DNA from 2 places in the Stenotrophomonas sp. STEN030 genome. Region 1 is predicted to be linked to the other one. Evidence: riboswitches for the same ligand, from Rfam matches in the RefSeq annotation. Region 1 holds a riboswitch; the other holds the start of a gene.
What was found. A riboswitch is a leader RNA that binds a small molecule or an ion and turns the genes downstream of it on or off. The one in region 1 is predicted to bind thiamine pyrophosphate.

Region 1 (16,115 bases):
TGGTGCGCAATGCTGGTAGGCGCCAGCGAGTGATTGATCCATTCGTAGTCAACCGCATACGCACTGCGCAGTGTGCCGAACGGCACCACATCCATCTCATTGCGCGAACGCTGATAGATCAGCTGGCGCTGCTGCCGCGAGAACGGAACGTCTTCCAGATCGCTCTGCACGAAATACTGACGGATTTCCGGGCCAATGGATTCGAAGCCGTAGCGGAAATGCGCCAGCACCGGATAGTTGCGGCGCAGAACACTGCGCCGCTGCAACACATCCCAGGTGCCGAGCACCGCCATCAGGCCGAACAGGCCAACGCCCCAGTACCAAGCAGGCCAGTGACTAGCCAGCGCCAGTGATACTGGCAGCAGGATCAGTGCCAGCACATAAACCAGATAACGATGCATTACCGTCCTCAACCTACACGGATGGCGGATTCTACAACCGGTCGTCCACTACTTGCCTCGGCCAGGCCGATTTCACATCGTAGACCACCATGTCCGGCACACCCAAGGCACGGATCTGCGCCGCATCAAAGGCACGGAACTGTTGATGGGCCACCGCCAACACCACCGCATCGTAGACACCTTGCTGGGGCGCCTTCACAAGCTCTACACCGCCCATGTCATGCGCATTGCGCGGATCGGCCCAAGGATCAAACGCATCCACCTGCGCACCCGCGGCCGCCAGCATCTGCACCAGATCCAGCCCACGGCTGTTGCGCAGGTCAGGGCAATCCTCCTTGAAGGTAACCCCCAGCACCAGCACGCGCGCGCTCTGCAACGGCTTGTTCTTTTCTTCGAGCAAGCCACGTACACGGGTGACCACATGCGCCACCACACGGTTATTGACCTGCCGCGCGGTGTGGATCAGATCCGGGTGGTAACCCACGCTCTCGGATTTATGCAGCAGGTAGTAGGGGTCAACGCCAATGCAGTGCCCGCCGACCATGCCAGGCCGGAACGGCAGGAAATTCCACTTGGTGCCCGCCGCTTCCAGCACATCCAACGTGTCGATGCCCAGCTTGTCGAAGATCAGCGCCAGTTCGTTGACCAAGGCAATGTTCACGTCGCGCTGGATGTTCTCCACCACTTTAGCCGCCTCGGCCACGCGTAGCGACGACGCCGGCCAGGTGCCAGCGGTGATGATGCGCCGGTACAAGGCATCAACCACTGCGGCGGCCTCGGGCGTGGAGCCTGAGGTGATTTTCTTGATATCCGGCAATCGCCGTTGACGGTCACCCGGATTGATCCGCTCCGGACTGTAGCCGCAGTAAAAATCCTGGTTGAAGCGCAGCCCGGAGCCTTGCTCCAGCAGCGGCACGCATACCTCTTCGGTGGTACCCGGATACACGGTGGATTCGTAGATAACTAGATCCCCGCGCTTGAGCACAGCCGCAATCAACGCACTGGCGCCGCGCAAAGGAGCAAGGTCCGGCTGCTCGTAGGCATCGATCGGCGTCGGCACGGTGACGATGAAAACATTGCGCCCGGCCAGCTCGGTCTTGTCCGCGGTGTAGCGCGCATGTAACGCCGCACTCAGCTCGGCGTCGTCCAGTTCCAGCGTATGGTCGTGCCCTGCCTGCAACTCTGCGACGCGGGCGGTATCGATGTCATAACCCAGGGTATCGAGCGTCTTGCCGAACTCGACGGCCAATGGCAGGCCAACATAGCCCAACCCAATAATGGCGATCTGCGGCGATGCCGCGGCGGTGATCTCGGCGCTCATGCCATCCCCTGAGGTTGCGAACTGGTGCCCGGAGCCGGAATCGAACCGGCAAGGCCTTGCGGCCGGCGGATTTTAAGTCCGATGCGTCTACCAGTTTCGCCATCCGGGCATCGTCATAGCGTGCCTGATTGCGATCCAATTGTGAATCACGAAGATTGGCGGCGGCGCTGAACCCGCCGCCAGCATGGCCTCAGCCGATCGCCCGCGAGTAGCGCGCTGGCTGCTGCGCCGCCTTCAGATAGCGGTCAAAGCACATCGCTATCAGGCGCAGCAAGGGCCTGCCCTGCTCGGTGGCCGCGACCACACCATCGCAGTAACTGGCCAAGCCGTCATCCTGCAGGTGGCGCAGTGCAATCAGCTCCTCGGCAAAATAGATGTCGAAATCGACATCATGCCGCCGCGCCAGCGCACGGCCATCCACGCTGCCGTGGCACATCAACTGCTGGATCAACTCCGCGCGCAGCATGTCGTCCCCATCCAGCTCCAACCCGCGCCATACCGGCACGCCACCCTCGGCAATCTTTGCCTCCCAGTCCTTGAGATCGCGCGGATTCTGGCTGTAGCTGCTGTCGATATGACTGATCGCACTGACCCCCAGCCCCAGCAGGTCGCTGTCGGCATGGGTGGTATAGCCCATGAAATTGCGATGCAGGCTGCCTGCACGCTGTGCGCGCGACAGGTCTTCTTCCGGCAACGCGAAATGATCCATGCCGATGTACTGGTAACCGGCCGCCGACAGCCGTTCGACGGCCAGCCCCAGCAACGCAAGCTTCTGCTCCGGGTCGGGCAGATCGCGGTCCTGGATCTGGCGCTGTGCTTTGAACATATGCGGTAGATGCGCGTAGCCGTAAATCGCCAGACGATCCGGGCGCGCTTGGATCACCGTATCGAGCGTGCGGCCAAAACCGGCAAGTGTCTGCAACGGCAGACCATAGATCAGATCCACGTTGACCGAACGCATGCCGTAGTCGCGACAGGCCTGGATGATGGCCATCGTCTCATCCACTTCCTGCACGCGATTGATCGCCTGCTGCACCTGCGGGTCGAAGTCCTGGATGCCGAGGCTTGCGCGATTGAAGCCCAGCTCTGCCAGCACACCGATGTCGTCGACACTGACCGAGCGCGGGTCCAGCTCGATAGAGAAATCGCGTGCACTGCTCTGGCTGAAATTGAACAGTTTCTCGAGTCCACCAATCAATCGACGCAGCTGATCGGGGGCCAGGAAGTTGGGGGTGCCGCCGCCCAGATGCAGCTGCACCACTTCGCGCTCACGTGCAAACAGCGGCGCCAACCAATCCGCTTCCACCAGCAGCTGGTCGACATAATGCTCGCCCTTGCTGCGATCGCGGCTGATCACGCGGTTGCAGCCACAGTAGAAACACGGGCTGCTGCAATACGGCACATGCACATATAGCGACATCGGCCGCCCGGCCGCGTTGCTACGCGCTACCGCCGCGCAGAACTGCGCCTGACCGTAACCATCATGAAAATGCGGTGCGGTTGGATAGGACGTATAGCGCGGCCCCGGCCGGTCATGCCGACGCAGCAGATCCGCATCGAAGGTCCAGCCCAGGGCGTTTGAGGTCGGCAGTGGCATGTTCATGCTGCCAGCTTGCCCCTGCCCAAGCGCCCTCGCCTTGAGTTAGATCAATTTGCCCATTCATGAACAGGACCAGCCACCCTGCCGTTCAGAGTATCGGGAACGAAGGGGACTGGTAGCGCCGCCAGATCGAGGCGGCGACCCGCCCCGCCGCCTCATCGGCCAGGGACTGCATCGCTGGGTTTCCCAGCTCCGCCGTGGTCTGTGCGAACAACGCCAGCCAGCGCTCGAACATCGGCCATTCCAGCCCGGGGATGGCCAGATGCTTGGGCATGGGCGCACCACTGAAGCGCGAGGTTCCGCGCAGCAGGGCCGACCAGAAATCAATCAGCTGCAGCAGATGCGCCTCCCAATCGTGTACCCGCGCCTCGAATATCGGCCCGAGCACCGCATCCTCGCGCACCCGCGCGTAGAAGCGCCGAACCAGCAGCTCAACCTCTTCCTCAGTGCATACATCCGGTCCAGCCCGCACAACACACCTCCTGTTATCTGACCCAAATCAACCATGCCCGGCCACATCCTGTTCTTGATCAGGATCAACGACGCGCGTGCGCGCAGCCCCTAGCCTTGCACACTGGGTTACCAGCTGGCGCTGAACCGTAGCGCTGCCAACCCGATTCTATTCCTTCGCCAAGAGGCCCCCAGGAATCCACAATGACCGCTTCTGCCGACTCCAGCATCCGCCGCCCGCTGCCAATGATCCAACGTCTGGGCGCCGTGGTGTGGCCCAGCTTTTTTACCGCGGCGGTGATGTCGGCGGTTTTTTTTGCATTCATCGACCCGCCGGAACTGCAGCAGATCAGCTTCCCGCAGCACGTAATCAGCCGTGAAGTGGGCTACTCGCTTGGCTTCTTCATGTTCTGGGCTGGCACCTTGTGCGCGTGCGCAGTGACAGCGCTGCTATTGCGCCCCGCACGCGAGCAGGAGGAAGTTTTCGAATGAAGCCAGTGCGCAGCATCGGCGAAGCCAGCGCCGGCAACGCGCGCAGACGCGACAGGTTCCGCCAGCTCATCAGCCTGGCGATGTTGGCGGCATTCTATGGCCTGCCGTGGCTGCACTGGGGCGGCAAGCCCTGGTTGCTGCTCGACATCGATGCACGCCAGTTCCAGGTCACCGGCATCTCGATGCAACCGGAGCAGTCAATACCATTGCTCTGGCTTGCCCTGGCCGCATTGGCCCTGCTTTGCCTAGCCACCAGCCTCTACGGGCGCCTGTGGTGCACCTATGCCTGCCCGCAGACGGTGTTGACCCGCCTGTTCCGCAGATTGACCCGCCTGACCGATTTCAAAGGCAGGGCGAAGCCACTGGGAACACCGCTGCGGCACGCGTTGTGGGCGGCAATCTCGCTATGGACTGGCATCAGCCTTGTGGGCTACTTCACGCCTATCGCAGAGCTGGCGCACGGCGCACTCACACTCACGCTCAGCGGCTGGGAATTCTTCTGGATCAGTTTCTACGGCCTGGCCACCTGGGCAAACGTGGTGTATCTGCACGAGCAAGTCTGCAGCTATCTCTGCCCTTACAGCCGCGTGCAACCGCTGATTGCCGATGCACGTATGCCCTGCATCCAATACAACGCGCCGCGCGGTGAGCCGCGTGGCCAGCGCGGCCAGGACAACGCCAGCGTGCTGCACCGATCACGCGGGCTGCTCGATGCAACCACCGCGGCCGACTATGTATTCCGCGCCGCCCACCCGGCCATTGCCGGCGCCATGCCCAAATTCAGCCCGGTCCATCTGGGCGACTGTACCGACTGCGGCGCCTGCGTTGCGGCCTGCCCGATCGGGCTTGATATCCGCAATGGCCGCTCCAGCAGCTGCATCGAATGCGGCAACTGCATGGATGCCTGTGACGATGCGATGGCCAGCAAGCACTACCCGTTGGATCTGATCCATCGCGCGCGCCCAGCTTGCGAAGAAGGCGATGCCAGCGCATCCAGATTGCGGATCAAACCATTGGCGTTCGCCGGCCTGATGCTGCTGTGCATCGGCTTGGCGATGTTCACGGCCGCGAGCATCTAGCAAGGCATGCCCGTAGGAGCGGCGTGAGCCGCGAAGCTGACCTTGTTTGAACCCTCGGCATCCGTGCCATCTGATGATCAGCCTACTTCGCGGCTTACGCCGCTCCTACAAAAGTCTCGTACCGGGTGTCGCTACACTAGCCATGCATGCATACCCTTGAAGATCTGAAAAGCGGCGCACTCAGCGGTGCCCAATCTGTTCGACTGGTCAATCTCGGCCTGACCGAATTCCCGCAGGCGCTGTTCACGTTGGCCGAGACGCTGGAAGTGTTGGATCTCTCCGGCAACCAACTCACCTCGCTGCCTGATGACCTGCGGCAGCTGCACAAGCTGCGCATCCTGTTCTGCTCCAACAACCCGTTTACGCAATTGCCTGTTGCACTTGGCGAGTGCGAGCAGCTCGAGATGGTCGGCTTCAAGGCCTGCGCGATTACGCAGGTATCCGCACACAGCCTGCCTGCACGGCTGCGCTGGTTGATCCTGACCGACAACCGGCTTCGTGAGTTGCCAGCGGCGCTTGGCCAGCGGCCACGACTGCAGAAGCTGATGCTTTCCTGCAACCAGCTCACTGCCCTGCCCGACCTCAGTGACTGCAAGGCACTGGAGCTGCTGCGGATTGCCAGCAATCACTTCAGTGAAATTCCAGCGACATTGCTTACCTTGCCGAATCTGGCCTGGCCGGCATTGGCCGGCAATCCGCTGACTGCGGATGCCGAACACACCGCATTGGCGGATGCGCATCACCATGCCATCCACCACGACGACTTGGAGATTGGCGAGCTGCTGGGTGAAGGGGCGAGTGGGCACATCCATCGCGCCACACGCAAACACAGCAACGAAACGATTGCCGTCAAAGTATTCAAGGCGGCATTTACCAGCGATGGGACGCCGCAGTCAGAGCTGGCTGCAGGGCTGGTCGCAGCCGGGCACCCGAACCTGCTCACGCCACTGGCTGTAGTTGAAGGGCACCCTCAAGGGCGATTGGCAGTGGCGATGCCCTTGCTTTCCTCACAATACGTCAACCTTGCCGGCCCGCCCAGCCTTGCCAGCTGCACGCGCGATGTCTATGCAGCGGATGCGCGCTTTTCGCCCGCCATCGCCGAACGCCTGCTGGGCTGCGTCCGCGCGGCGCTCACCCACCTGCATGCGCAGGGCGTGCTGCATGGCGACCTGTATGCCCATAACATCCTGTGGAACCCTGCCACCGGCGAGGCAGTACTGAGCGACTTCGGCGCAGCGATGCTGATTGGCGCGCTGCCACCTGCCCAACGCACACAGCTGCAGGCAATCGAGTGGCGTGCATTTGCGCACCTTGAAAATGAAATCGCGGCGCGCATCGGCAACTGACAGCCGGCGGGCATGTGGCGTGATGCGCCAGGCCCTTTCCGGGTTGACGTACAAACCAGTGCGCAAAATTCTGGGGGCGCCATTGACGCGGCGCATCATGGAGATAGCCCAGACGCGGGTGCGTTACGGCTACCAGCGCATCCACATCCTGCTGCGTCGTGAAGGCTGGCCGATCAATAGCAAGCGCGTGCATCGGCTGTACAAGCTGGCAGGGCTGAATCTGCGCTCAAAGCGACCGCGGCGGCGCAGGGCCGCTGCGGATCGATTGGATCGACCCGTACTCACCGCTCCCAACCAGAGCTGGAGCATGGATTTCGTTAGCGATGCGCTGTTCGATGGACGCCGTTTTCGATCGCTGACCGTGGTCGACAACTTCAGCCGCGAATGCCTGGCCATTGTCATGGGGCAGAGCCTACGCAGCGAAGATGTTGTCGAAACGCTGGAACACCTGCGGCAGGAACGCGTTTCACCGCGCCGGGTTCAGGCGAATAATGGGCCTGAATTCATCAGCATCGCTCTGGACAAATAGGCATACGATCACGGCGTTACGATCGATTTTTCGCGCCCTGGCAAGCCGACCGTTAACGCCTTCGTCGAATCTTTCAATGGTTCATTCCGCGACGAATGTCTGAACGTGCACTGGTTCCTGCCCCTTGACGACGCCCGCCAGAAGATCGAAAGCTGGAGAACCGACTACAATCATTTCCGTCCGCATTCGTCCCTGGGAAATGCCGCGCCAGCGCAGTTCGGCGACGCATTTCGGACAGCCCCAAACACGCCGATTTTTCTACCCTAGATCGGCTCAAGATTTGGGAGGCCGCCAGTAGGACTGCAAGGCAAAAATGCACAGGCATCACCTGCGCATTCGCCAAGAAGAGGTCATTGCGTTAGAAGCTTTACCTTCTGAGAATCAAACTCTTCCTGCGTCAGCACTCCCTGCTCTTTCAGCTTCAGTAGTTTAGCTAACTCATCCGCCACTGACGACGACGGTGTACTTGTTGATGGAGTGTTCCGGGGCTCTGCCTCTGCAAGCACCTCTTCCACATAAGCCGGGCGAAACTCACGATCCAACGTGAGGCTTATTGTCGCTCCATTCCTCGTAAGCTCGACGGGATATGTTGCGGAACTGGCCGCCTTCTCTGTGGCAGCCAGGTATTCGTCGTCATTTTTGAACCTGCGGCCTGCGACTCGAGTCACTACATCTCCGACAACGATCCCGGCTCGCATCGCGGCTGAGTCTGGCCGTACCCCAGTGATTCGCATAGCTCCGTAGCGGCCTTGTTGCGTGGCTTCGACGTCAACCCCCATGACTACATGATTCGGAAACGTTGTCCCCACCGGGAATTTCCCGCCGGCGGCCCCCATGAAGCCCATGATGCCGTTGTGGAAATCGGCCCCCGAAAAATCGACCCGCTGGATCTGACCGAACGCCATTTGCGTCTCCATCCATCCGGCAGCCTGCACCCTCGAAATCCCGGCGTTCTCGCTAATGTTGAAACGAAAGAATCGCTTGGGCGGCGTCGAGTAGCTGTTGCCCAGTAGCAGTTGGCCCATAATTGACTGCCCGGTGCTCAAGGGTGAGTCGCAGACAACCGTTGTTTCGTTGGATGATACGACTGTCCATCGCAAATCCATGCAACGCCCGGATATCTTCCCGGCTACTTCCGCGGCCTTTCCTGAGAAGAACATTTCGGTACTCCCCGACGGAGTAACCGCAAATAGGTCATTTGCGAATCCAGCAGCCGGAGTAGTCCCTAAGACGCAAAGCGCCATCAACCTTAACTTAATCACCTCTTCCCCCCCTGGACAAGTGACAATGATCTGGCCGCTCATACTAATGGGTCCCGAACCAATAGCGAACTGTGCCACCCATTCCCCCCCTCCCGCACGCCGGGGCAGGTCTGCAGGCCTGCGCTCTTTAGATCAAAACTAAACCTGCCGACCCTTCCTCACGCAACGACCGGCTGAACACCCGCGCCGCATCTTGCTCCGCCTCTACAATCCGGGTCAGCAGCCAATCGACAACACCTGACCAACCTTGGCGATACGCAGACTCGCTGACCCCCATGGCCGCGGCTCGCTCGCGATTGCTCAAGCGCTCATCTTTCATGTAGCCCATCGCTACGGCAGCAATCTGCGGCATGCGCTCTTCCAGCCTCTCCGGAAATAGCTGCTCGCGGGCCAGGGCAGCGCGCGCCTTCAACGCGCCCAGATTGCGACGAGTCTGCTCGCCTGGATCCCGCTCGAACTGCGCGATGCAGTCGGTGATCCCCCAAAGAGTCCGGGCGTCGATAAAACTGCGCGACCGGCGATTGCGCTCCTCCAGTGCCAATCAGGTTATCCCGTGAAACACGCGAACTATGTCCGCGCGGCTCGGATCAGGCCCGTACAGCGGCGCCATCGGCCGTGTAGGCCGAGTAGCCCCGGGGAAGCAAACGCAATGGGTTTGTCGGGAGCTCGCCTTGGGCCGCGAGCCAGTCCAGCGCGCGGGACTGGACACCGACCTGGTGCCGAAATGTTGATGGCGACAGAGTGTGGGCACGCTTCATCGAGGCGACCCATTCGGTTACCCAACAGAACGTGAGGTCGGCCATGGCCATTTCTATCAGAAGTCGCGACAACACAACCGGCAGCAGCTTGGCATCATCGACGGAGATGGCCTGTTTACTGCAGCACTCCGACACGCGACCGCGGAGGCGCTTGGGATCGGTCTTTGGCGCTACGAACTCCTCCGGCACCACTCCCCGATCGAGCAACGCTTCCAACCTTGCAACGTACTCATCCCCCTCCTTCTCCACCCCAAAACTGAGGTAGATCGGCTTGGGAAGCAGCCCTACCCCGCCCACGATGTAGTGCTAGGAGTCCCCCCGCTTTCGTTTTGTCGCCATGACCTTCCAGCAAACTCGCGTACAGGCACTTTAGGTATGCTGACGTGAGTTTGCCACGCGAAAACGAGTCGCAAACGGGACATCTCGCCCCGGAATGCGGATATTTCGCGAAAGGCCCAGAAATTACGAAAAACAAAAAAGCCCTGATTTCTCAGGGCTTTTTGCTTACTACTTGGAGGCCTGGGTCGGAATCGAACCGGCGTACGCGGATTTGCAATCCGCTGCATAACCACTCTGCTACCAGGCCAAACAATTGCACCGCCGAAGCACTACACCGCCTCGACATGAAAAGACCCCGCTGCGGGGGCCCTTTCCGATTTGGAGCGGGAAACGAGACTCGAACTCGCGACCTCAACCTTGGCAAGGTTGCGCTCTACCAACTGAGCTATTCCCGCGGTGTGGGGCGAATGATACAGACTTCGGCAGGGGCACGCCAGCGCTTTTTAACAATTCCTTTCACATGGGTTGTTTGACTGTCTGCGCTGGATCTGCAACCCCTGTAGAACCGAGCCATGCTTGGCTGGGGCTTTACCGGGAAGGCCCTTGCCGAGCATGGCTCGGCACTACACCGGGAAGGCCCCCTTGCCGAGCATGGCTCGGCACTACACCGGGAAGGCCCCTGCCGAGCATGGCTCGGCACTACATTCAGCAGCCTTGGCGGGGCTGGCGTACCATCGCGCCTCCCTCGTATCACCTGTCCTAGCCTGTTCCGATGACCCAGCAATCACACCGTGTGCAAGGCCTGAACAATGATGAGGTGGCCGCCGACTGGCCCGCCATCAATGCGACCGAGCTTGCCTGGTTGTGCCATTACTACCCGCAGCTGGACGCTGGCAGCACCCTGCTTTGGCACAGTCCGCGACCGATGTCGGCCGCAGCTATTGTTCAGGGCTCGCACAGCAAGGTTTTCGTCAAACGGCACCATCGACTGGTCCGTAGCGCTGCTTGCCTGCAGGAAGAGCATCACTTCATCACCCACCTCGCCAAGGCAGGGGTGCCGGTTACCCAGCTCCTGCATGGCCACGATGACCAGACCGCCATCGAACATGGCGACTGGACCTACGAGCTGCACGCCGTGGCCGATGGACAGGACCTGTACCGGGATGCCCCATCGTGGACGCTGCTGACCGAAGTCGAACGCGCGCGCGCTGCCGGCCGCATGCTGGCCACCCTGCACCGCGCCTCCTCCAGCTATGACGCGCCCCAGCGCAGCACCCACCTACTGGTCGCACGTGATGAGCTGATCCGTGCGGAAGACCCGATCGCGGCCCTCAAAGCCGATCTCTGCAACCGACCCGGTCTGGCCTGCTACTTGTCGCGCATTCCTTGGGAGCAACAACTGCAGCACAGCGTCATGTCTTGGCACATCGGCCTGGCAGCACGCCTACAGGCCGAACCTCGGCTCTGGGCACACAACGACTGGCATGTCTCCAACCTGCTGTGGGGCCATGGTGAGAATGCGATGGAAGTCAGCAGCGTGCTCGACTTCGGCCTGGCCTCCCCCACCAGCGCCCTGTTCGACCTGGCCACGGCGATCGAGCGCAATGCCATCGCCTGGCTGGAACTGGAACGCGGCGCCGAGGCGGTACGTGTCGAGATCGCATTGGCCTTGCTCGAAGGCTACCGCGAGGTAGCGCCCTTGTCGGCTGAGCGGGTACACCTGCTGGCCGACCTGCTGCCAATGGTGCATTTCGACTTTGCACTGTCTGAAGTCGAATATTTCGAAGGCATCACCGGCTCCACCGCGAATGCCGATGTGGCCTGGCGGCCGTTCATGCTGGGCCACCCCGAATGGTTCGCCAGCGCCCCCGGCCAGGCCTTGCTGCAGTCGCTGCACGCCGCTGCCTGAAGCGGCCCGACTCGCAAATCATTCGCATTTGTAGTGAAATGGCGCCCTGAAGCGGGGGTGCCTGGATTTGCCAGGCTGAGAGAGTCCCTTGGAACCTGATCCGGTTTGCACCGGCGTAGGGAGCTTTGAGCAGCAGCCGTCGCGCCGTCATTGGCGCTGCGCATGCGCGCCTTCGCTTCGTCTCCCTTGTTGCCTGAAGACGAATCGAATGAACCGCTGCCTGCGCCCCACGCTGTTGTCTCTCGCCCTGAGCGCCGCCCTGCCGCTGTACGCCAGCGACACCGGCCTTGATGCTGCTGCCGAACACTCCCCGACCGAACTGGCCGCCGTACGCGTACAGGCCCGTCAGCCGGAAGCAGACAATTCCCGCGCCAACAGCTTTGGCAGCGGCGACTGGAAAAGCACGCCGGCATCGATGAACGTGCTGGACCGCGACTTCCTTGACCACCAACAGGTGCGTTCGCTGTCCGAGCTGGCCAGCAATGACGCCTCATTGGGCGACGCCTACGCCCCGGTCGGCTATTACCAGAACGTCGCCATCCGCGGCTTCGCGCTGGACACCGCCACCGGCTACCGCTTCAACGGCATGTCGATTGCCGGTGAACAGCGGCTGGCGCTGGAAAATCTGCAAGCCGTTGAAGTGCTCAAGGGTGAAGCAGGTCTGGCGGCCGGCGTAATGGCGCCGGGCGGCATCATCAACTACGTCGGCAAGCGGCCGGCCGAAGTACGCACCGTCACCCTGGGCACCGACAACGAAGGCTCGCGCTACGCCGCCATCGACGTCGGCCATTGGCTGACCCCGCGCATCGGCCTGCGCTTCAACGCAGCGTGGGACGACAGCGCTTCCTATATCGAACATGCCGATGGCCGCCGCAATTTCTATTCACTGGCGACCGACTGGCTGATCGGCGAGCGCGGCAAGCTCGAAGTCGACGCCAACTACCAGACCAGCGCGCAGCGCTCGGCCTCCGGCTACCAGCTGCTGGGCGGACGTGAACTGCCGACCGGCGTGGACCGTGAGCAGTTGCTCGGCTATCAGCCGTGGCAGAAGCCGGTAGGCATCGCCAGCACCAACATCACCGCACTGCACACCTACGATTTCAACGCCAATTGGCAATCGCGCATTGCCGTCAGCCACAGCCGCACGGTGATCGACGACAACGTCGCCTTCGCCTATGGCTGCTACTACGCCGCGCAATGCGCCGATGGCAGCGTGCCCGGCAATTACTTCGCGCCTAACGGCGATTACGACATCTACGACTACCGCAGCCCGGACGACACCCGTCGCAACCAGGAACTGCGCGCCGAGCTGCGCGGCAGCTTCGACACCGGCAGCATCGGGCATCAGCTGACCATCGGTGCTGACCGGTTCCGTCGCACCGTCGACAAGCGCCGCAACGTCAACGAGTACGTAGGCACGGTCAACATCCATGACAAGCAGCTGCCGGTATTCGAGCCCTCGCCGCTGATGCCGGGCGCGTCCGCACGTCGCCTGGACAGCCGCCAGACCGCGGTATTCGCACTGGATCGCATCCAGCTCAATGAAGACTGGCAGTGGCTGGCCGGCGGCCGCTACGTGCGCCTGGACGAGCGCGCCTACGACAAGCGTGGCAACCCAGAACGTCGCAGCCGTCTATCGCGCTTCCTGCCGCAGACCGCGGTGATGTGGAAGGCCAGCGACAGCATCAATGCCTACGCCAGCTATGTCGAAGGCATCTCGCTCGGCCAGGAAGCACCGTTCTGGACTGCCAATGCCGATACCTTCCTGCCGGCAGTGCAATCGCGCCAGCTCGAAGTCGGCGTGAAGTACGCCAGCAGCGAGCAACTGACCCTGGGCGCTGCACTGTTCCGCACCACCCAGCCGTACCAGTACGCAAAGCCCGACGGCAGTGATGTCGGCTACACCTTCGTCGAGCAAGGCAAGCAGGCCCACGTCGGCTTGGAGCTGACCGCAAACGGCCAGCTCACCGATGCACTGCAGATCACCGCCAGCGCCAGCGTATTGCGGGCGCGTGCGCGCGACACCGGCACGCCGAGTTACGAAGGTCACCAACTGGTCAACGTGCCCAAGCTGCGCACCAGCGTGCATCTGAGCTATGCGCTGCCCTTCGTTGAAGGGCTGGACCTGACCGGCGGCTGGCGCTACGCCTCGGCCAATACCGCGCGTGCTGATGGTGCAGTTCGCGCACCGAGTTACAACGTGTTCGATGCCGGCCTGGGCTTCCAGCATCAATTGCAAGGCCACGCAGTGAACTGGAACCTGTCGGTGGACAATCTCTTCAATCGCTTCTACTGGCGCGATACCGGCAGCAGCATGGGCGATTACTACCTGTTCCCGGGCGCACCGCGGCAGGCACGCGTATCGGTGAGCATCGCACTGTGAGCGGCGCAACGCTCGAATGGTCGGCCGCGCTATGCAGCATCCTCGGCGTCTGGCTGATGGCACAACGGCGGATGGTCGCCTGGCCGGTCGGCCTGTTGTCGGTGGCGCTGTACGCACTGGTGTTCGCCGAAGCCAAGTTGTACTCGGACACGCTGCTGCAGCTCGCCTTCGCCGTTTTCCTGGTTTACGGCTGGGTCAACTGGCGCCGCCACGCCGCCGACGAAGGCAGCGTGCGCATCGTGCCCCTGTCACGCAGCAAGATGCTGCGTGATCTGGGCATCGGCCTGCTCGGCGGCATCGCCCTTGGTGCCGGCATGCACAGCTTCACCGACGCATCGCTGCCGTGGCTGGACGCGATGCTGACCGGATTGAGCCTGGTCGCACAGTGGTGGCAGGCACGCCGCCACACCGCCACCTGGTGGCTGTGGATCGTGGTCGATGTGGTCTACGTGGGCGCCTATATGTTCAAGTCACTGCACGTGACTGCGGCGCTGTACGTATTCTTCCTCGGTCTTGCCGTGATCGGGCTGCGTGCATGGAGTGCGGCTGCCAACTCCCCAACCACCGAACCGCTCCCGCACGGCGCGCGCTGAGCGATCCTTCGCATCGCCACTGCTGCCGTTGCCGGCAACAGCTGGCTGAAGGCAAATTGCAGACAATAAAAAAGGCCCCGTCAGGGGCCTTTTCTCACCTGCAGATTTCACATGGAATCTGCAGGTCATTATCTGGAGCGGGAAACGAGACTCGAACTCGCGACCTCAACCTTGGCAAGGTTGCGCTCTACCAACTGAGCTATTCCCGCGGATTGAATGCGGCGCCTGAAAAACAAGCAACCAGCATTCGAAGATGTATCGCAAGACTGGAGCGGGAAACGAGACTCGAACTCGCGACCTCAACCTTGGCAAGGTTGCGCTCTACCAACTGAGCTATTCCCGCAGGCTTGCTACATCTATTTACTCATCTACCCATAAACCGCGTGGAAAGATGTTTGAAACTGGAGCGGGAAACGAGACTCGAACTCGCGACCTCAACCTTGGCAAGGTTGCGCTCTACCAACTGAGCTATTCCCGCTTGGGAGGCGAAATTCTACATGCATTGGCCACAGTGTCAACAGCCTGTTCACTTTTTAACCGCACCATTGCGCGCAGCTTTTTCATCTTCACGCAGGCTCGGCCAAGCCGCACGCAGGTACTGCAGCGCAGACACCAGAGTCAGCAAAGCCGCGATGGCCAACATCCAGTCACCAATATGGAAAACCGGTTCACCCATCCAGATGGTTTTGTACGAGGTATTGGGCGACACCGAGTACAACAGGCACAGCAACGCCACCATCTGCGCGGTGGTCTTGACCTTGCCGATCATCGCCACCCGCACCTTGGCGCGCTGGCCGATCTCGGCCATCCACTCGCGCAACGCCGATACTGCGATTTCACGGCCCACGATCACCGCCGCCCAGAACGCCATCCACGGCGTCGGATGCCCCTGCACGATCAGGAACAAGGCCACCGCCACCATCAACTTGTCCGCCACCGGGTCCAGGAATGCCCCGAACGCCGAATGCTGCTCGTACTTGCGCGCCACCCAGCCGTCCAGCCAATCGGTGATCGCCGCCAGGCCGAAAATCGCCGCCGAGGCGAAGTTGGTCCAGGCATAGGGCAAGTAGAACACCAGCACCAGCACCGGGATCATCATGATCCGCAGCAATGTCAGCCAGGTGGGGATGGTCAATTTCATTACAAACTTACTCCGCCGCCGGATCGGGTACCGACAGACCATGAAGGTTAGCGTAGATACGCGCAGCGAGGGCATCATTGATGCCTTCCACGCGGGCGATTTCAGCCTCACCTGCCGCCTTCAAACCGGCAATCCCGCCGAAATGCTTGAGCAGGCTGGCGCGCCGGCGCGGGCCGATACCGGGAATATCTTCGAGTTTGCTGGTCATGCGCGCCTTCTGGCGACGCCCGCGATGGCCGGTAATGGCAAAGCGATGGGCCTCGTCACGCACCTGCTGGATGAACTGCAGGGCCGGTGACGCCGCGCCGGGGCGCAGCTCGCGACCATCAGGCAGCACCAGCGCTTCGTGGCCGGCGCGGCGCTCCACGCCTTTGGCCACTCCTACCAGCATCACCCCTTCCACGCCGAGGTCAGCCAGCGCCGCCTGTGCCTGCGCCAACTGTCCGGCGCCACCGTCGATCAGCAATACATCCGGCAACACCCCGCCCTCTTCCACCGCACGGCGGAAGCGGCGGTCGATGGCCTGACGCATGGCTGCGTAATCGTCGCCCGGCTCGATGCCACTGATGTTG
Region 2 (16,115 bases), on a different contig from region 1:
GCACGCCGGACTGACGCATGTACTGGCCCAGCGCTGCAGCAAGCGGCTGCGCTGGGATATCGAACTGTGCGCTGGCGCTGGCAACGGTAGCCTGCGCCATTGCGGGCATGGCTGGCGTCAGCACCGCCAGGCCGGCGGCCAGCATCGCAACGTGCAGACGGGACAGGCGCAGGCGTGGGCCGGCGCGGAAAGAACTGGGCATTGAAATTCCTGATGTCGAAGCCGCAATGAGGCGGCGGAGGTTCGACGTACGTGGCGGCGGCTGAGGTACGGTCGGGGTTAAGACGAATGAGCCGGGCAAACCCCCAAGATCAATCGCCCAGCTCAGCTAGCGACGCGCTGGCAGCTCGTTCTGTTGTGCCTGCACGATGGCGATGCCAAACGGCAGGCGCGTTACGCTCAAGCCACTGCCTGCAGCCAGCGCATCCAGCGCCTGCTCAGGCTTATCCAGCCGCAACGCGGCATTGATCGGCGGCAAGGCCGACAAATCACCACGTACGAAGACGTGGCCAGGGCGATAACGCCCCAGTTCGGCCAACACCTGCGTCACCGGCACGTTTTCCAACAGCAGCTCACCGCGCCGCCATGCAGCGACGTGGTCAGGCGCCAGTCCCGCGCCCAGCTCGGCAACACCGCCTTTGCTCCAGCCAGCTGTCTGCCCGGCCTGCAGGTACATCCAGCCTTGATCCGGGCGCGCCGCAACCCGCACGCGCCCCTGTTCGACCGCGGTATCGACATGATCGCCGGCACGACTGACCACGAACGCGGTGGAAATATCCTCCACCACGCCATCGCCGACGGTGATGCGGAATGGCGCGCCAGACTGCGGCACAACCTCGAACCAGGCGCGCCCGCGCAGCAGCTCGATGCGCCGCGTGGCTTCGCCGTAATGCACGGCAATGGCAGCGCCAGCATCCAGCACTGCGGTTGAGCCGTCCGGCAGCCTGACCTGGCGGATGGCCACATCCGCGCGGTAGTCAGCGCGCATCCGCAACGCCAACTCCGGCGCCGACATCACGCCACAGAACAGCGCCAGCATCGCCACCGCTGCCAGCCGCCGACGCTGCAAGCGTCGCGCCGGCCGCTGCACCAGCACGCTGGTCTGCGGACGTGCAGCGAGGCTGCGCCACAGTAACCGTTGATGTTCAAACGCGTGGCGGTGTCCGGGCAGCAACAACCACTGCTCGAAGGTCTGCATGTCCTGCTCGTTCATGGTCCCCGAGGCCAGACGCAGCAGCCAGTCGCGCGCTTGCTGCGCAGCGGGACTGTCGGGCGTTGGCGAGGAAGACGGCGGGCTCATGGGCTGGCGTTGCTGCTTTTGTTTGTGATGGCGACGGGCGGAGTACAGGACAGCGGTCTAACTACATGACGAATCACGCCACTGCATACCCAAGATGAATTGCAACGCTAACCGCCGCTGCGCGCCCAGGCCAGCCGCTGCAGGGCCAACCGCAGATGGTTTTCCACCGTGGTTACCGATACCCCCATCCGCCGCGCAACTTCCGGCTGGGTCAGGCCCTGCAGGCGGTTGAGGCGGAACATGCTGCGGGTGGGCTCGGGCAGGTGCTCGGCCGCTTCCAGAACCCGTGCCAGCTCGTCCTGCGCCATCACCTGCTCTTCCGTGGACAGCACCTCGTCCGGCCCCCACAGGTGATTCTCGGCCTGCAGGCGCAGTCGGCGCGTGCGTTCACGGCCATGATCGGTGGCCAGATTGCTGGCCAAGCGGTACAGGTAGGCACGCGGGTTGCCGATGACCTGCTCGTTGCCGACCCCGCGTACCTTGAACCACACGCCCTGGATGACGTCGTCGGCGCCGCCGTCAGCGCCGAGGATCTGCCGCACCAGACGCAGCAAGGCCGGGCGTTCGCGGATCAGCAGTTCGGTCAAGGTAGTGGAGTTGCTGGACATTGGAGGCTGTGAAGGCAGGACGGGCCGCCTGCACAAGGCGCCCTGGGGCGGGAAAGCATACATTGATAATGATAATGGTTCTCATATGTATCGCGCGACAGTGTGTCCCAACACCCACCCGGCCCTTGGATCGCCCACCCGACTGAGGTTTGGTGCGTCGCAATAGTGGTACGCGTAGAATGGAGCTCTTTTTCAACCAACAACGATTCGGAGTCAGCGCAATGAGCCTGAAATTGGTCTCGCCGGGCAAGAACCCGCCGGAAGAAATCAACGTCATCGTCGAGATCCCGAAGGATTCGGAGCCGGTGAAGTACGAAATGGACAAGGAAAGCGGCGCGATGTTCGTCGATCGCATCCTGTCCACGCCGATGCGCTACCCCTGCAACTACGGCTTCGTGCCGCAGACCCTGTGCGGCGACGGCGACCCGGCCGACGTGCTGGTGGTGCTGCCGCTGCCGCTGGTCCCGGGCTCGGTTGTGCGCTGCCGCCCGGTTGGCGTGCTGAAGATGAGCGACGAGGCTGGTAGCGACGAGAAAATCCTCGCCGTGCCGGTCGCCAAGATCTTCAGTGGCTACGCCCACGTCGAAGACATCGCCCAGGTGTCCAGCCACTGGCTGGAGCGCATTGGTCACTTCTTCGAGCATTACAAGGACCTGGAAAAGGGCAAGTGGGTCAAGATCGAAGGCTGGGGCGACGCCGCCGAAGCCAAGCAGATCCTGGTCGAAGCGCACAAGAGCTACCTTGCCAGCCAGGAACAGGACGTCTGATTGGCGCTGCGTGCGGCCGTAATACTCGGCCCTGCGTAGCGACAACCATCACGTTTTCCTGGTAGAGGGCATGACCCTTTGCCAGCAAGCAGCTACATTGACAGGCCGGTTTCCGGCCTGTTTTTTGTGCGGCTTTTGCGTTTTGTCCAAGGGGAAGTGTCTTGCGAATCCTGTTAGTCGGCGGCGAAGCCAACCTGTCGGCCGAGCTGCTTGAATACGTCGCCGATCTGGGCGATGAGTGGGAAGTACAGTCGGTCCCGGATGGCAGTGCCGCCATCGTTGCGGTGTCCTCGGCCACCATCGACGCGATCATCGTTGCGCCGGTACTGCCCGACCTGGCCCCGGCCACCCTGCTCGGCCAGATCCGCACGCTGCGCCCGGAAACCATCCGCATCGCACTGATCGACGGCGACAACAATCAGCGCGTGCCATCGGCCCGCATCATTGGCGTGGCCCATCGCTTCCTGCCGCTACCACTGGCCCCGGAAGTGCTGCTTGAAGCACTGACCAGCCTGGAGGAGCTGCGCGAACTGCTGGACAGCCCGCACCTGCGCCAGACCATCGGCCGCATCGAAAAGCTGCCCTCACCGCCGCACCTGTACATCAGCCTGACCCACGCGCTGGAAGAAGACGAGGAAAGCGACTCTGCGGAGATTGCCAAGCTGATCGCAGCCGACCCGGCCATCGCCGCCAAGGTACTGCAGCTGTCCAACTCGGCGTTCTTCAACAGCGGCCGTGCCATCTCCGATCTGCGTGGCGCGGTCACCCGCCTGGGCATGGCCACCCTGCGCGACCTGGTCCTGGCCAGTGAAGTATTCGCCCTGCCCGGCATGTCCGGGCCCGACCGCAACGCACTGCAATCACGCGCACTGATGGCCTCACGCCTGGCCGCCAAGATGCTGCCTGCATCCAGCGCCGAGCTGGGCTCCACCGCCGCACTGCTGGCCGATATCGGCCTGTTGCTGCCCGGCGTGCGCGACGAGCGCCTGCCCGCCGATGCAGAAGATCCCCGTCCCGGCCATGCCGAGGCCGGTGCCTATCTGATGGGCCTGTGGGGCCTGCCGATGCCGATCATCGAAGCAGTCGCCTTCCAGCTGCAGCCGGGACGCTCCAATGTGCGCAGCTTCTGGGTGGCCGGTGCCGTCCACGTCGCCACTGCACTGGCCGCTGGTACCGCAGTTGATGAGCAGTATCTGGCCAACGTCGGCGTACTGCCCAAGCTGGAGCAGTGGCGGGCAATGGCCGATGAGCTGATGGGCGTCAGCCTCGAGGCGTGAGACTGCGCTTCATTACGCTGCGAAACCAGGATTGAATGACAACGGCCGCATAGCAGCCGTTGTTGTTTCTGCGTGTCGAACGTGGCTTATCTGCCCGAACGGCATTGGCTTGCGTTGCTCCGCTTCGCCGGTGCGCTGCGCGTACCCGGGCTACGAGCCAGACGTGTGGTGATGGATTGCGTGCCGCCCTGCTTTCACAGGGATGCTTACTGGCGTTCAAAGCAGCCCTGATCCAACCACTACTAAACCTACAAAGAAAAAGGGTGGGCCTTGCGGCCCACCCTTTGTCATGCATCACAGTGCTTCGATGGATCAGAAGCGCTGGGTGTACTTCATGTACAGGAAGCGACCGATGTCGAAGCCACCGTAGTACGGGAAGCTCGAGTTCGGTGCCGAGAACATGATCGGACCCTGGTGGTTGAACAGGTTGTTCGCACCAACGGCCACGGTTGCATCCCACGGCGCCTTCCAGCTGACCTGCAGGTCGTGGAAGGTGTTGGAGCCGGTCTTGCGGATGGCATCGCCTTCACCATTTGCCATGTGATCCGGCTCGGTGCAAGGACGGTTGGTGACGCAGCTTTCCTTCATACCCGAGTAGTAACGGGCCATGTAGGAAACGCCGAAGTCGCCCTTCGACCAGTTCACGCCCACGTTGGAACGCAAACGGAACAGACCAGCTTCGCCAACGCGGCCGATGGTGATGTTGTCACCGTTGCCGTTCTGACCCTGCTCGTCGTAGGTGGACAGGTAGCTGGTCTGCCAATCGATGTTGAACTGACCGATAGCCAATTCCGGCAGGCGGTACTTGACACCCAGGTCGTAACCTTCGGTCTTCATCTCACCCAGGTTGGCCAGGCCATAGGTCATGGCGCTGATGTGACCGTCCGATGCGCGGGTGATACCTTCGCAACGAGCAGCATTGCCCAGCACGTAGCAGTCACGCAGGATGCGGTCCACGCTGTCGCTGATGATCATGTCGCTGATCTCGTAGCGGTACCAATCCAGCGAGATGTCCAGACCCTGCACCCAACGCGGGCTCCACACCAGACCAACGGTCTTGCTCTTGGAGGTTTCCGGGGTCAGGTTGGCGTTGGCACCGGAGATGAACTGGTCCGGGGTAGCGCACGGGTACGAGGTGCACGGCTTCATGCTCTGGTCCAGCTGGGTGTAGCCCAGCGGAACGCCTGCGTTGTTGCAGGCAGCATTGCCATTGACGCTGTTGGTTGCGCCCATGCCGCACGGATCGGTGTAGGTCTCGAAGCTGCTGTTGATGCCGCCGTACAGATCGTCAATCGTCGGGGCACGGAAGCCTTCAGCATAGGTACCGCGAACCAGCAGCTCGCTCATCGGACGCCACACGAAGCCGAACTTCGAGTTGATGGTGTCACCGAAGTTGCTGTAGTCCGAGTAACGGCTTGCAACGTTGAAGCTCAGTTCCTTGGCGAACGGCATGTCGCTCAGGACCGGGATGTTCAGCTCCAGGTAGACTTCGTCCAGCTCGTACTTGCCCGAGGTGGTGGTCGAAGCCAGGCCGGTGCTCATGCCCGACTGCGCGAATGCGTCCGGCACATAGCGGCCCTGCTCTTCGCGGTGCTCAACGCCCATCGCGACACCCAGGTCACCGGCCGGCAGGGTCAAGACCGAACCTGCGATGTTGGCGGTGAAGCTGGTGGTCTTGGTCAGGCCGGTGTTGGTGAACTGCGGGAACAGGAATGCCTGCGTGGCAGCATCGGCCAGCGAGCCCGGGCCAGCCACGCCGTACGGCAGCAGCGGGTTCCACGGACGGCAATCAGACAGCGCAACCGGGTTGGCAGCGGTACCGCACTGAGCGACGCCATCCTTGTTGATGAACGAAGCACCCAGGGCCTGCTCGGAAGCGATCAGGCTCATGTCGCCATGACCGACCTTGGTGGATTCGTTACGGTTCCACAGCGCACCGACGTCCCAGTCGAAGGTCTTGCCAGCGAACTCGAAGTAACCTTCGATGCTCGGGGCGAAGCGCAGGGTCTTCAGCTTGCTTTCGGTGGTGCGCGGCACTTCCCACAGACGACGACGGAACGTTGTGTCCGTAGCATTCGGGTTGAACACGCTGTCAGCCGACAGCGGGGTACCCATCGCGGTGGACTGGTACGGGTAGCCAGCGATCTGCTGATCGGTGCTGCGCTCGTTGTAGATCACGTCCGCATTGAAGGTGATCGAGTCGGTCAGGTCGTAGTTGCTGTTGACATACAACGACTTGCGCTCGATGCCGGTCTGCACGCCCATCTGCTGGTTGGCATTGACCGAATCTTCAGCGGTCTGCAGGCGGTAGTCCGAACGGTTGGAGGGGTTGCCGCCGTCCTTCAAGGTGTACCACAGCACATCCTTGTTGGCCACGTAACCCGGCTGACCCGGCTTGATGCCCGGGGTAGCGCACGGGTCGCAGAACGAACCCTTTTCATTGATGGCGCTGGCGCCAGCACCCGGGTAAGCCGGGCCGGAGTTGCCGTAAGCACTGAAGTCACGGTCCTTGGCCCACACCGGCTTGGCCTTGTAGTACTCAGCGGCCATGGTGATGCCACCGCGCTCGCCCTGGGTACCGAGGGTCATCGAGTACTGGGTGGTCTCGCCGTCGCCTTCGCCGTACTGGCCGACATAGGCAGAAGCTTCGCCGCCGTCAAAGCGCTTGCGGGTGATCACGTTGACCACAGCAGCGATGGCGTCCGAACCGTAGATGGCCGAGGCGCCATCCTTCAGGATTTCGATGCGCTCAACTGCGCCCATCGGGATCTGGCTCAGATCCTGCATACCGGCGGTGGTAGCGCCCAGGCGCTTGCCGTTCATCAGTACCAGGGTGCGCTGCGCGCCCAGGTTACGGATGTCGACGTAGTAGCCGCCGACGTTTTCGCCAGAAGACAGCGACTGCGAACGCGAGATGGCCGGGGAGCCGGCCGAGGTCAGGTTCTGCAGAACGTCAGCAACCGAGGTGAAACCCTGCTTTTCCAGTGCTTCGCGGGTCAGCGTGACGACCGGCTGCTGGGTTTCCATGTCAGCGCCGCGAATACGCGAGCCGGTGACTTCCAGGCGATCCAGAGTGGTCGCACCGGCAGCAGCTTCCTGCGCCGAAGCAAAAGAGGGGGTCAAGGCAATAGCAATGCCGGCCGGGAGCAAGCCCAACCGCACTGCAGAATTACGAAGCTTCATCAATCTCTCCAAAGAGCTAAAACAAACGACAAAGTTAGCGGTGTGTTAAACACCCCTGAACGTTACGTTCGTAGTGCCACCTTGGTTTTGCGCGAGCCATCCTTAAGCTTTGCCGAGTCTGGCTTCAAGGCTTCCGGCATCTCACGGTACTGGGTGGCCGATGCGCCAAAACGTGCACGAAACGCACGTGCAAAGCTGCAGCAGTTATCAAAACCGCTGGCAGAGGCCACTTCACCGATCATCATGTCGGTATCACGCAACAGCATCGCTGCACGTTCCAGTCGCAACCGCGCCGACAAGGACTGGGGACTCTCTTCATACAGGCTCTGGAAGGTCTTGGACAGGTACCAGCTGGAGAAGTTGGTCAGTTCGGCCAGTTCACCAATGCGTACGACGCGATGGCTGTTGCCTTCCAGATACATGCGTGCACGCTGCATACGGCCAAATACCTGACGCTTGCGGATGCGCGAACGCCCCGGGCAACGCTGCACGGTGCCAGCTAGGTCGCGCTGCAGCGAGGCAAGATGCAACAGCAAGGGGCGCAGCTGATGGATGGTCGCACCGGATGCCTGCGCCTCACGCCATAGGCGCAGCGCCAAGCGCGCTTCGCCCAGACTCATGCGGCCGCGCCCGGTATAGACACTGCAATCGGCCAAGGTTCCGAGCATGCGCAATGCATCGGCATCCAGACTGATGCCAATGCACATGCCATCACGACCAGCCTGGATCAGCGGACGCGATTCTTTTTCAAAGGCAATCCACTCGCGCTGGCGCAAGCGGAACTTGCCTTCCTTGGATTCAACCCATGCGGTGCCACGCAGCTGCAGCCATACCGTGAATACCGTGCCCGAGGTCTGCAGGCTGCCCAGCCGCGCCACACCGACACAGGCTGGCCGCGGGCCATCCTCTACTGGTTTTTCGAACGAAACCGACTGACCACGATCCACCCACGAAACCTGCCGCATGTCGCACACCATCGTTTGCTTTTATTGAGCGAACGTTTTGCCAACTTTGGCGACGATGGTCAGGAAAGTCCGCTGAGAATGCTGCGAATTCTTCCCGATAAGGACTACGAAATATTTCCGAAGCCACTATATCCTACGGCGACAACCACTTAGCCAAGCCCATCACCCGTCGCGGCGCACGTTGCGGAATGCGCATCATCCCGATATCGGTATTGTCAGCGGCGGCCAAGGCAATGAAAACCGCCCTTCCATCCGGCGCCAGGCTCAGGCCGTTGCTCGCACTGAAACGGCTCTTATCCAGACACTGGCTGCTGCCATCAGCGGCGATTGCAGTGAGCCGGCTACTGCAATCCCGGCTGATGTCCAGGTATTCCACGGCGCCGCTGGCAGCCACGGCCCAAGCGCGGTACCGCCAGCGAGTTGGCAGCTCAGCGTGCACGGCCTTCACACTGTCCTGGCTCAAGTCCGGTGCCACCTGCCAAAGCCCGCCACTGGCTAAACGCGTGAACAACACCCGCTGTCCTGCATTGTCGTAACGCACCTGCGACACGCCCTCCAATGATGCCAAGCGTTTCCACGGCTGCTGACTGCGATCAAACAAGGTCAATGCCATCCGCTCATCATCACCGCGCTCAACCACCAGCAACGTATCAGTGGCAGGCCCATACACCGCCTGCAGCGGCTCACGTACAGGCACCGCCAACTTCACCCAGTGACCTTCCTCAGGCGCCACCTCATAAATACCCGGTGAACCATCAGCATCACGCCCGGTCACCAACAGGCGCCGCCCATCGGCAGACCAGTCCATGGGCTGCCGCGCCTCAGGGCGTACCCCTTCGATCATCTGCAGAGACGCAGGTTCATTCAGGCGTGCCCACCACAGTGCAAACGCACCGGAACGGTCGGAGGTGAAAGCCAACTGCGCACCATCTGGCGAGACCATTGGCTGGCCATCACGCGCCGAAGACCCAAACAGTCGCTGCGACGTGCCTGGATCGGCTCCCAGCGGGATGCGGAACAAGCCGTACTGCGGCTGGCTGCGCATGAACGCCAGGTTGCCACCACCACGCGACACCGCGGGGCTCTGTGCGTTGTCAATTCCCATGTCACGCAAGGCGCGCGTCGCCACATCCAAGCGATACAGGCGCGCTTCGCTGTCGATACGGCGGCCGAACACCATTTCATCCGAGCCCAACCAACTCCAACCTCTGATTTCGGCGGCCTCGTCGGTCAAGCGCTGCGCATTGCTGCCATCGGCATCCATCACCCACATGTCGCCCACCTGGGGATTGCGCACGAAACCGATTTTTTTCCCGTCCGCCGAATAGCGCGGCGCATAGTCGAAATCGTCGGCCCCCATCTCGTACTGCAACGATGACCAGCGTCCTGAGGCCAGGTCCAGACTGCGGATGCCGCGGCTCGCATAACGGCCGGTCATGGAACCAAACAACAGACTCGCACCGTCCGGCGCCCAGTCAAAGCTGAGCATGTCGGCACCGTCGCAACGCGTGGCGCGGCGCAAGCCGTTACCGGTCGCCGACACTACCAGCACCTCGCAGTCGCCCTGCGCGAGGAAGCGCGCAAAGGCGATATTGCGGCCATTTGGTGACCACACCGGGAAGCGGTCCGAGGCCCCGGCGGGCGTCACCAGCAGCGGCGTGGCGGTCGCGTTGCTTACACTCTGTATCCACAAGCTGGAGCTGTTGTCCTTCTCGCGCGCGAACACAACCAACGCACCATCGGGTGAGAGTGAAGGATTGACCTCAACGTCTTCGCTAGCGGTAATCAGCCGATACGGGCGCGCAGGACTGCCCACCACCCGATTGCCCTCGACAACCGTAGCATCCGCCTGCGAAGGCGTACCACGCCCCCACAGCAACCATGCCATCACCAGCGTGCTGAGCAACAAGGCAATGCCGATTACCAGCAGGCCATAACGACGCACCTTGCGACGTTTGTAGCGTGCTGATTCGCGCGTGTCCGCAGACGCTGGATCAGCGACTGCCGCGTCAGCGCTCTCGAGCGCATCAACAATCGCAGTTTCCGGACTCGACTCCCAAACCACCGCGGCAAGCAGTCGATATCCTGTCTTGGCGATGGTTTCTATATAAGGTGCACCCTCACCGGCCTCGCTTGCGGCAAACGTCTTGCGCAGCTGGGTTACCGCCTGGGTCAGCACGTCATTGGTCGGCATGGTGTCCGGCCAGACCTCGGCAAACAGCTCGTCGCGTGTCACCACCTGCCCCGGCCTGCGCGCAAGCGCCAACAACACCCCCACCGATTTGGGTGTGAGCCGCTGGATCTTGCGTGTCCCTGGCAGATGCACCTCACGAGAGGAAAGCACCACCAGACACTCACCGACGCGCAGTCGGTCAGAGCTTGGTTTTTCGGTGGGGTTCATTGCCATCGCGGTCTTTCAAAATCGCTGGCGGACACCAATCCTGTGTCCAGCTTTCCGGGTCCAAACCCTTACAAGCCGCCAAATTCCGCAAAAGGCATCAACGCACAGAGCAAATGTTTTATCTGGAACAGATATTACTCTAACGAAGTTCCCCACGTGCCAAACGTGGACGACATCAGGCTCTCTCTCGCCGACGAAATTACATAATCAGCTACATGATTCGCGCCTTCTGGCGCGTTTTTTTTATCTAGCGTTCAGTTTTTTCTGCCTTGTAGATGGTCAGGCCAACCAGCCGTGAAACCACCAACGCAACGTACATAACGCCTGCAAACTGCTCCAGCATCACCAACGCACGTGCCTGTGGATGCACAGGAACCACGTCACTCAGGCCTACCCCTGACAACAAGCTGAAGCTGAGATAAAGCAACTCGACCCAGCTCCTGAAATCACCCTCGCTGGTGGCGACAAAACTGCCTGGATAGACGTGTTGGCATACTGAATAGGCAAACGCGAATGCCCAAGCCAGCAAGGTAAAAGTGGCGCCGGCGGCAAACAGCTCATCGCGGGTCACCTTGTGGTCCTGCAGCATGTAGGCAATCAAGCTACATGAGGTATAGAAATACAGCAGGCTCTCGAATGCCTGCGCTACCGCGATCAGCGAATGGCGCCCCAACAATGCACCGGCGACCGAGAACACCACCGCCGGGATCGCCAGCGTCAACGCCAGCCACAACAGCAGCGGGCTACGCCGCACCACCCATACCGCCAAACCCAGCACCAGCATGCCGAACGCGCCGAACAGCGCGCGTCCGGCCGGCATGTGTTCCATCGCAGGGTAGAGCAGTACACCGAGCAGCTGCACCGCCAGCAACCATGCCGACGGGTGCCTGCGCGCCATCACGATCCACCTCAAGCGCGAGTGCATACGCATCCTTTCATTGCCAGTGCCGAGCGGTGTAGTTGATCCAAAGCCCGCAGGCGCGGAGCTCAGGGGGTCGGGCTAGCTGCCATCCCGGCGCGATACGGATAGGTGGCAAAGATCGCTGCCACCGCCGCATCGATCCGCTCGCCACGCTGTTCCGGCTTCAGCCGTCCGACTGTGCCGACCGCAACGCCTTCCCAAACCAGTTGCTTCTTCCGCACATCCACCACGTCCACGTTCAAGGTGCCTTCCGTGTACTGACGTACATCAGTGCGGTCGCGCCAGTACGGCACGGCAACATAACCGCGGGCGCGATAGCTGTAGTAATAGTCGTAATCCACTTCCGGCATCGTGGTGACCTGGGTCTTGTCCTGCATATAGGCGTTGAGGTTCACCCACAGGTCCGGATTGGCTTCATCGAAACGGTAACCGCGTGACTCCATCTGCGCGCGCACCGCCGCGCGGATGCGGTTGCTGGTGATGGTGGTATAGCCGTGCTGCTCAAGCGCCAGCGGGCTGAAGAACGCGAAGCTGCGGTAGCTCGAAAAATCGGCAGTAGGATCTGCCTGGCTGGCGACGCGCGGGGTGCTGGCGCAGGCGCCCAGCAGGAGCAGCGTGGACAAGACGAAAAGCAGAGAAACAAAGCGAAGTTTCATGATCTACCCCTGGTGTGGACGGCTGCACGCTAACACGTCCGTACCCGTGCTGGCGTCAATCAGCGGCCGGGGCACCCGCGTGGATGCCCGGCCCCGACTCACCGGCTTATTCGACCCGGTAGACCTGCGCGCCCTGCTCGCGGAACTGCGCCGATTTCTCGGCCATCCCGGTCACCAGCGCCTGCGCCTCATCCACCCCCTGCTCGGCAGCGTACTCACGCACATCCTGGGTGATCTTCATCGAGCAGAAATGCGGGCCGCACATCGAGCAGAAGTGGGCCAACTTGTGCGCGTCCTTCGGCAGCGTCTCATCATGGAATTCCTTGGCCTTCTCCGGATCCAGACCGAGGTTGAACTGATCTTCCCAACGAAACTCGAAGCGCGCCTTGCTCAAGGCGTTGTCACGGACCTGTGCGCCCGGATGGCCCTTTGCCAGATCGGCGGCATGCGCGGCGATCTTGTAAGCCATGATGCCGTCGCGCACGTCCTGCCGGTTGGGCAGACCCAGGTGTTCCTTCGGCGTCACATAGCAAAGCATCGCCGTGCCATACCAGCCGATCATCGCCGCACCGATCGCACTGGTGATGTGGTCGTAACCCGGCGCGATATCGGTAGTCAGTGGCCCCAACGTATAGAACGGTGCTTCACCGCACTCCTGCAGCTGCTTGTCCATGTTCTGTTTGATCAGCTGCATCGGCACATGGCCGGGGCCTTCGATGATGGTCTGCACATCGTGCTTCCACGCAATCTTGGTCAGCTCGCCCAACGCTTCCAGTTCACCGAACTGCGCCGCGTCATTGGCATCGGCAATGCAGCCCGGGCGCAGGCCGTCACCGAGACTGAAGGAGACGTCATACGCCTTCATGATCTGGCAGATATCTTCGAAGTGTGTGTAAAGGAAGTTCTCCTTGTGATGTGCCAAGCACCACTTGGCCATGATCGAGCCACCGCGCGAGACGATGCCGGTAACGCGCTTTGCCGTCAGCGGCACATGCCGCAGCAGCACGCCGGCATGGATGGTGAAATAGTCCACGCCCTGCTCGGCCTGCTCGATCAAGGTGTCGCGGAAGATCTCCCAGGTCAGCGCTTCAGCGCGACCATCGACTTTCTCCAGCGCCTGGTAGATCGGCACGGTGCCAATCGGCACCGGCGAGTTACGCACGATCCATTCGCGCGTCTCATGGATATGTTTGCCGGTAGACAGATCCATCACCGTATCGCCGCCCCAGCGGATCGCCCACACCAGCTTCTCCACTTCCTCGGCGATACCCGACGACACCGCGCTGTTGCCGATGTTGGCGTTGATCTTGGTGAGGAAGTTGCGGCCGATGATCATCGGCTCGCACTCGGGATGGTTGATGTTGTTCGGCAACACCGCACGGCCACGCGCAATTTCATCGCGTACGAACTCCGGCGTGATGATCTGTTGGATGTTGGCACCAAAGCTCTGCCCCGGATGCTGCGCAAGCAGACCGGCATCACGCACCGCGTCCAGTCGCTGGTTCTCGCGGATGGCGACGTATTCCATCTCAGGGGTAACGATGCCACGGCGCGCATAGTGCATCTGGGTGACATTGGCAGTGCCGATGGCACGCCGGGGCAGCGTGCGGCCGGGGAAACGCACGGCATCGAGTCTGGCATCGTGCTGGCGACCACGACCGAACTCTGAACTGAGCCCGGCCAACTGCTCGGTATCGCCGCGTTCCTCGATCCAGGCGCTGCGCACCGCCGCCAGCCCAACTGCCAGATCGATATTGGCCTGTGGGTCCGTATACGGGCCGGAGGTGTCATACACGGTGACCGGATGATTCTCTTCGCCGCCAAACAGGGTTGGTGTGCGGGTCAGCGCGATCTCACGCATCGGCACCTGCAGGTCCGGGCGCGAGCCCCCGACGAAGATCTTGCGCGAACCGGGTATCGGCCGGGTCACCGACTCGGAGAGTTGCTGGGCCTGTTGCTGCAGGCTGGGCTGTGCGTTCATTGGCATTCGTCCTGTCTATCCACACGCGAAGTGCGAAGGCCACGCGAGGGATTCGCATGACGGAACGAAGCGAAGGCGTACGCCAGCCGGTCCTGGCCCATTGCGGGCACATCGACTGGCGGCACACGAAGCTTCCCTACGCCGGTATGAGCCGGATCAGGTTCGAAGGGTATGTCTCAACCGTGGCCCAGTGGCCGCGGTACCCCCGCTTCGGGCGTCATTAGACCTGCAATCGACGAGAATGCCAACCCGGCGGGAACGAGGATTGGCTAGCTGCGGGTACAGCCGTCAAGCACATGACCTCACAGCTCACTAACGTAATCGTGACGTGCCATTCAGTAGCATGCTGCTGCGGCTGGTTCCCAATGACTGCCTTGCGGCGCTTGCCGCTCCCCCTTTCCCGGCCCGTTGCCATCGTGCACGCCGGTTGTCCTGCAAGCTCTGGCTCGCTCCCCTCAATCGCTTATTTGATCGGAGAAGCTCCTCCATGGTGTTTCGTGTCTCCATCGCACTGGTCGCGCTGCTGGTGCTGATTGCTGGCCTCGCGCCAGGCCCCTTCAACGACGTGGTGCAGGCCGCGCTGACCCAGGTTGTGCGCGGGGCCGGCTGGATGTACCTGCTGATCGTGTTTTTGACGCTGTCGTTCCTGCTGTATCTGGCGTTCGGGCGCTTCGGCAGCCTGCGCATCGGTGGCGAAGACGCCGAGCCGGACTTTTCCCGTGCAAGCTGGCTGTCGATGCTGTTCGCCGCTGGCATGGGCATCGGCCTGGTGTTCTGGGGGGCGGCCGAGCCTGTATCGCATTTCGTCACCCCGCCGGAAGGCCTGACGCCGCAAAGCATGGATGCCGCCCGTGCCGCGATGCGCTACTCATTCTTTCATTGGGGCCTGCACCCGTGGGCGATCTATGCGCTGATCGGGTTGGCAATGGCCTGGTTCCAGTACAACCGCAATGGCCGGGGTCTGATCAGCGACATGTTGCAACCGGTCATCGGCCGCCATCATCGTGGCTGGGTCGGCAAGCTGGTGAACATTGCCGCCGTGGTAGCCACTGCCATCGGTGTCGCCACCACGCTGGGGTTCGGCACCATCCAGATCGCCGCCGGCATGCAACGGGTGTTCGGCGTGAGCGCAGGCGTGCCACTGCAGATGACCGTCATCGCCATCGCCTTCGTGCTCTACATGATCTCCACCACCAGCGGCGTGGACCGTGGCATCAAGTGGTTGTCCAACTTCAATCTGGCGTTGGCGGCGTTGCTGCTGGCCGCAGTGCTGGTGCTCGGCCCCACCGGCTTTATTTTCGATACCTTTACCACCACGCTGGGCTCCTACCTCAACCAGCTGGTGACAATGAGCCTGCGCATGTCGCCCTTCTCGGGTAGCACCTGGGTCGCGGACTGGACCATCTTCTACTGGGCCTGGTGGATCGCCTGGGCGCCGTTCGTGGGCGCGTTCATTGCGCGGGTGTCGCGCGGCCGCAGCGTCCGCGAGTTCGTGGTCGGGGTGGTACTGGCGCCAACCCTGCTCGGTTTCCTGTGGTTCTCGGTGTTTGGCGGCACCGCGCTGTGGGCGCAGCTGTTTGGTCAGGCCGATCTGGTCCAGGCGCTGGGCAATGGCTATGAAACGGTATTGTTCACGCTGTTCGACAGCATGCCGGCCTCGTTGCTGCTGTCGGGCTTGGCGCTGGTACTACTGGTCATCTTCTTCGTCACCTCCGCCGATTCTGCGGTACTGGTGCTGGCCAGCATGTCCACCGATGACGCCGGCGATCCTCCGTTGTCGCGCAAGCTGGTATGGGGCATTGCCATTGCACTGATCGCTGCGGTGCTGCTGCTGGCAGGCGGTCTTGAAGCACTGCAGGGCATGATCACCATTGCAGCATTGCCATTCGCGTTGTTGATGGTGCTGGTGATGATTTCGCTGTACCGGGTACTGGACGCCGAGCACAACCGCCAACGTCGGCTCGCACAGCGCGCGCGACACATGATGGAGGCGTGGATCGAACGCGAGCAGGCAGCGCAGGAAGAAGCACGCATGGCCGCAGAAGCAGACACCAA

Region 2: linked by a shared signal. The riboswitch ahead of thiC (phosphomethylpyrimidine synthase ThiC) and the one ahead of ACVOLR_RS10255 (TonB-dependent siderophore receptor) in region 1 are both predicted to bind thiamine pyrophosphate.

The regions. Positions count from the first base shown of each region.
Region 1 covers NZ_JBRREB010000024.1:40,307-56,421, reverse strand. Annotated here, with positions in the region: gene ACVOLR_RS10330 (FMN-binding glutamate synthase family protein) at 1-401, opposite strand, end outside; gene ACVOLR_RS10325 (nucleotide sugar dehydrogenase) at 433-1,722, opposite strand; tRNA gene ACVOLR_RS10320 (tRNA-Leu) at 1,745-1,831, opposite strand; gene hemN (oxygen-independent coproporphyrinogen III oxidase) at 1,913-3,325, opposite strand; gene ACVOLR_RS10310 (group III truncated hemoglobin) at 3,411-3,794, opposite strand; gene ACVOLR_RS10305 (hypothetical protein) at 3,977-4,264, shown strand; gene ACVOLR_RS10300 (4Fe-4S dicluster domain-containing protein) at 4,261-5,343, shown strand; gene ACVOLR_RS10295 (leucine-rich repeat-containing protein kinase family protein) at 5,490-6,689, shown strand; partial or broken gene ACVOLR_RS10290 (IS3 family transposase) at 6,694-7,485, shown strand; gene ACVOLR_RS10285 (PDZ domain-containing protein) at 7,569-8,243, opposite strand; gene ACVOLR_RS10280 (hypothetical protein) at 8,608-9,021, opposite strand; gene ACVOLR_RS10275 (hypothetical protein) at 9,068-9,535, opposite strand; tRNA gene ACVOLR_RS10270 (tRNA-Cys) at 9,751-9,824, opposite strand; tRNA gene ACVOLR_RS10265 (tRNA-Gly) at 9,897-9,972, opposite strand; gene ACVOLR_RS10260 (phosphotransferase enzyme family protein) at 10,290-11,426, shown strand; TPP riboswitch at 11,470-11,565, shown strand; gene ACVOLR_RS10255 (TonB-dependent siderophore receptor) at 11,635-13,809, shown strand; gene pnuC (nicotinamide riboside transporter PnuC) at 13,806-14,402, shown strand; tRNA gene ACVOLR_RS10245 (tRNA-Gly) at 14,536-14,611, opposite strand; tRNA gene ACVOLR_RS10240 (tRNA-Gly) at 14,670-14,745, opposite strand; tRNA gene ACVOLR_RS10235 (tRNA-Gly) at 14,805-14,880, opposite strand; gene pgsA (CDP-diacylglycerol--glycerol-3-phosphate 3-phosphatidyltransferase) at 14,929-15,543, opposite strand; gene uvrC (excinuclease ABC subunit UvrC) at 15,551-16,115, opposite strand, start outside.
Region 2 covers NZ_JBRREB010000020.1:42,861-58,975, reverse strand. Annotated here, with positions in the region: gene ACVOLR_RS08955 (TonB-dependent receptor) at 1-202, opposite strand, end outside; gene ACVOLR_RS08950 (FecR family protein) at 329-1,300, opposite strand; gene ACVOLR_RS08945 (RNA polymerase sigma factor) at 1,408-1,908, opposite strand; gene ppa (inorganic diphosphatase) at 2,130-2,675, shown strand; gene ACVOLR_RS08935 (HDOD domain-containing protein) at 2,837-3,952, shown strand; gene ACVOLR_RS08930 (TonB-dependent receptor domain-containing protein) at 4,265-7,135, opposite strand; gene ACVOLR_RS08925 (helix-turn-helix transcriptional regulator) at 7,198-8,100, opposite strand; gene ACVOLR_RS08920 (winged helix-turn-helix domain-containing protein) at 8,234-10,501, opposite strand; gene ACVOLR_RS08915 (ion channel) at 10,749-11,432, opposite strand; gene ACVOLR_RS08910 (DUF4136 domain-containing protein) at 11,489-12,046, opposite strand; gene thiC (phosphomethylpyrimidine synthase ThiC) at 12,186-14,060, opposite strand; TPP riboswitch at 14,176-14,277, opposite strand; gene ACVOLR_RS08900 (BCCT family transporter) at 14,548-16,115, shown strand, end outside.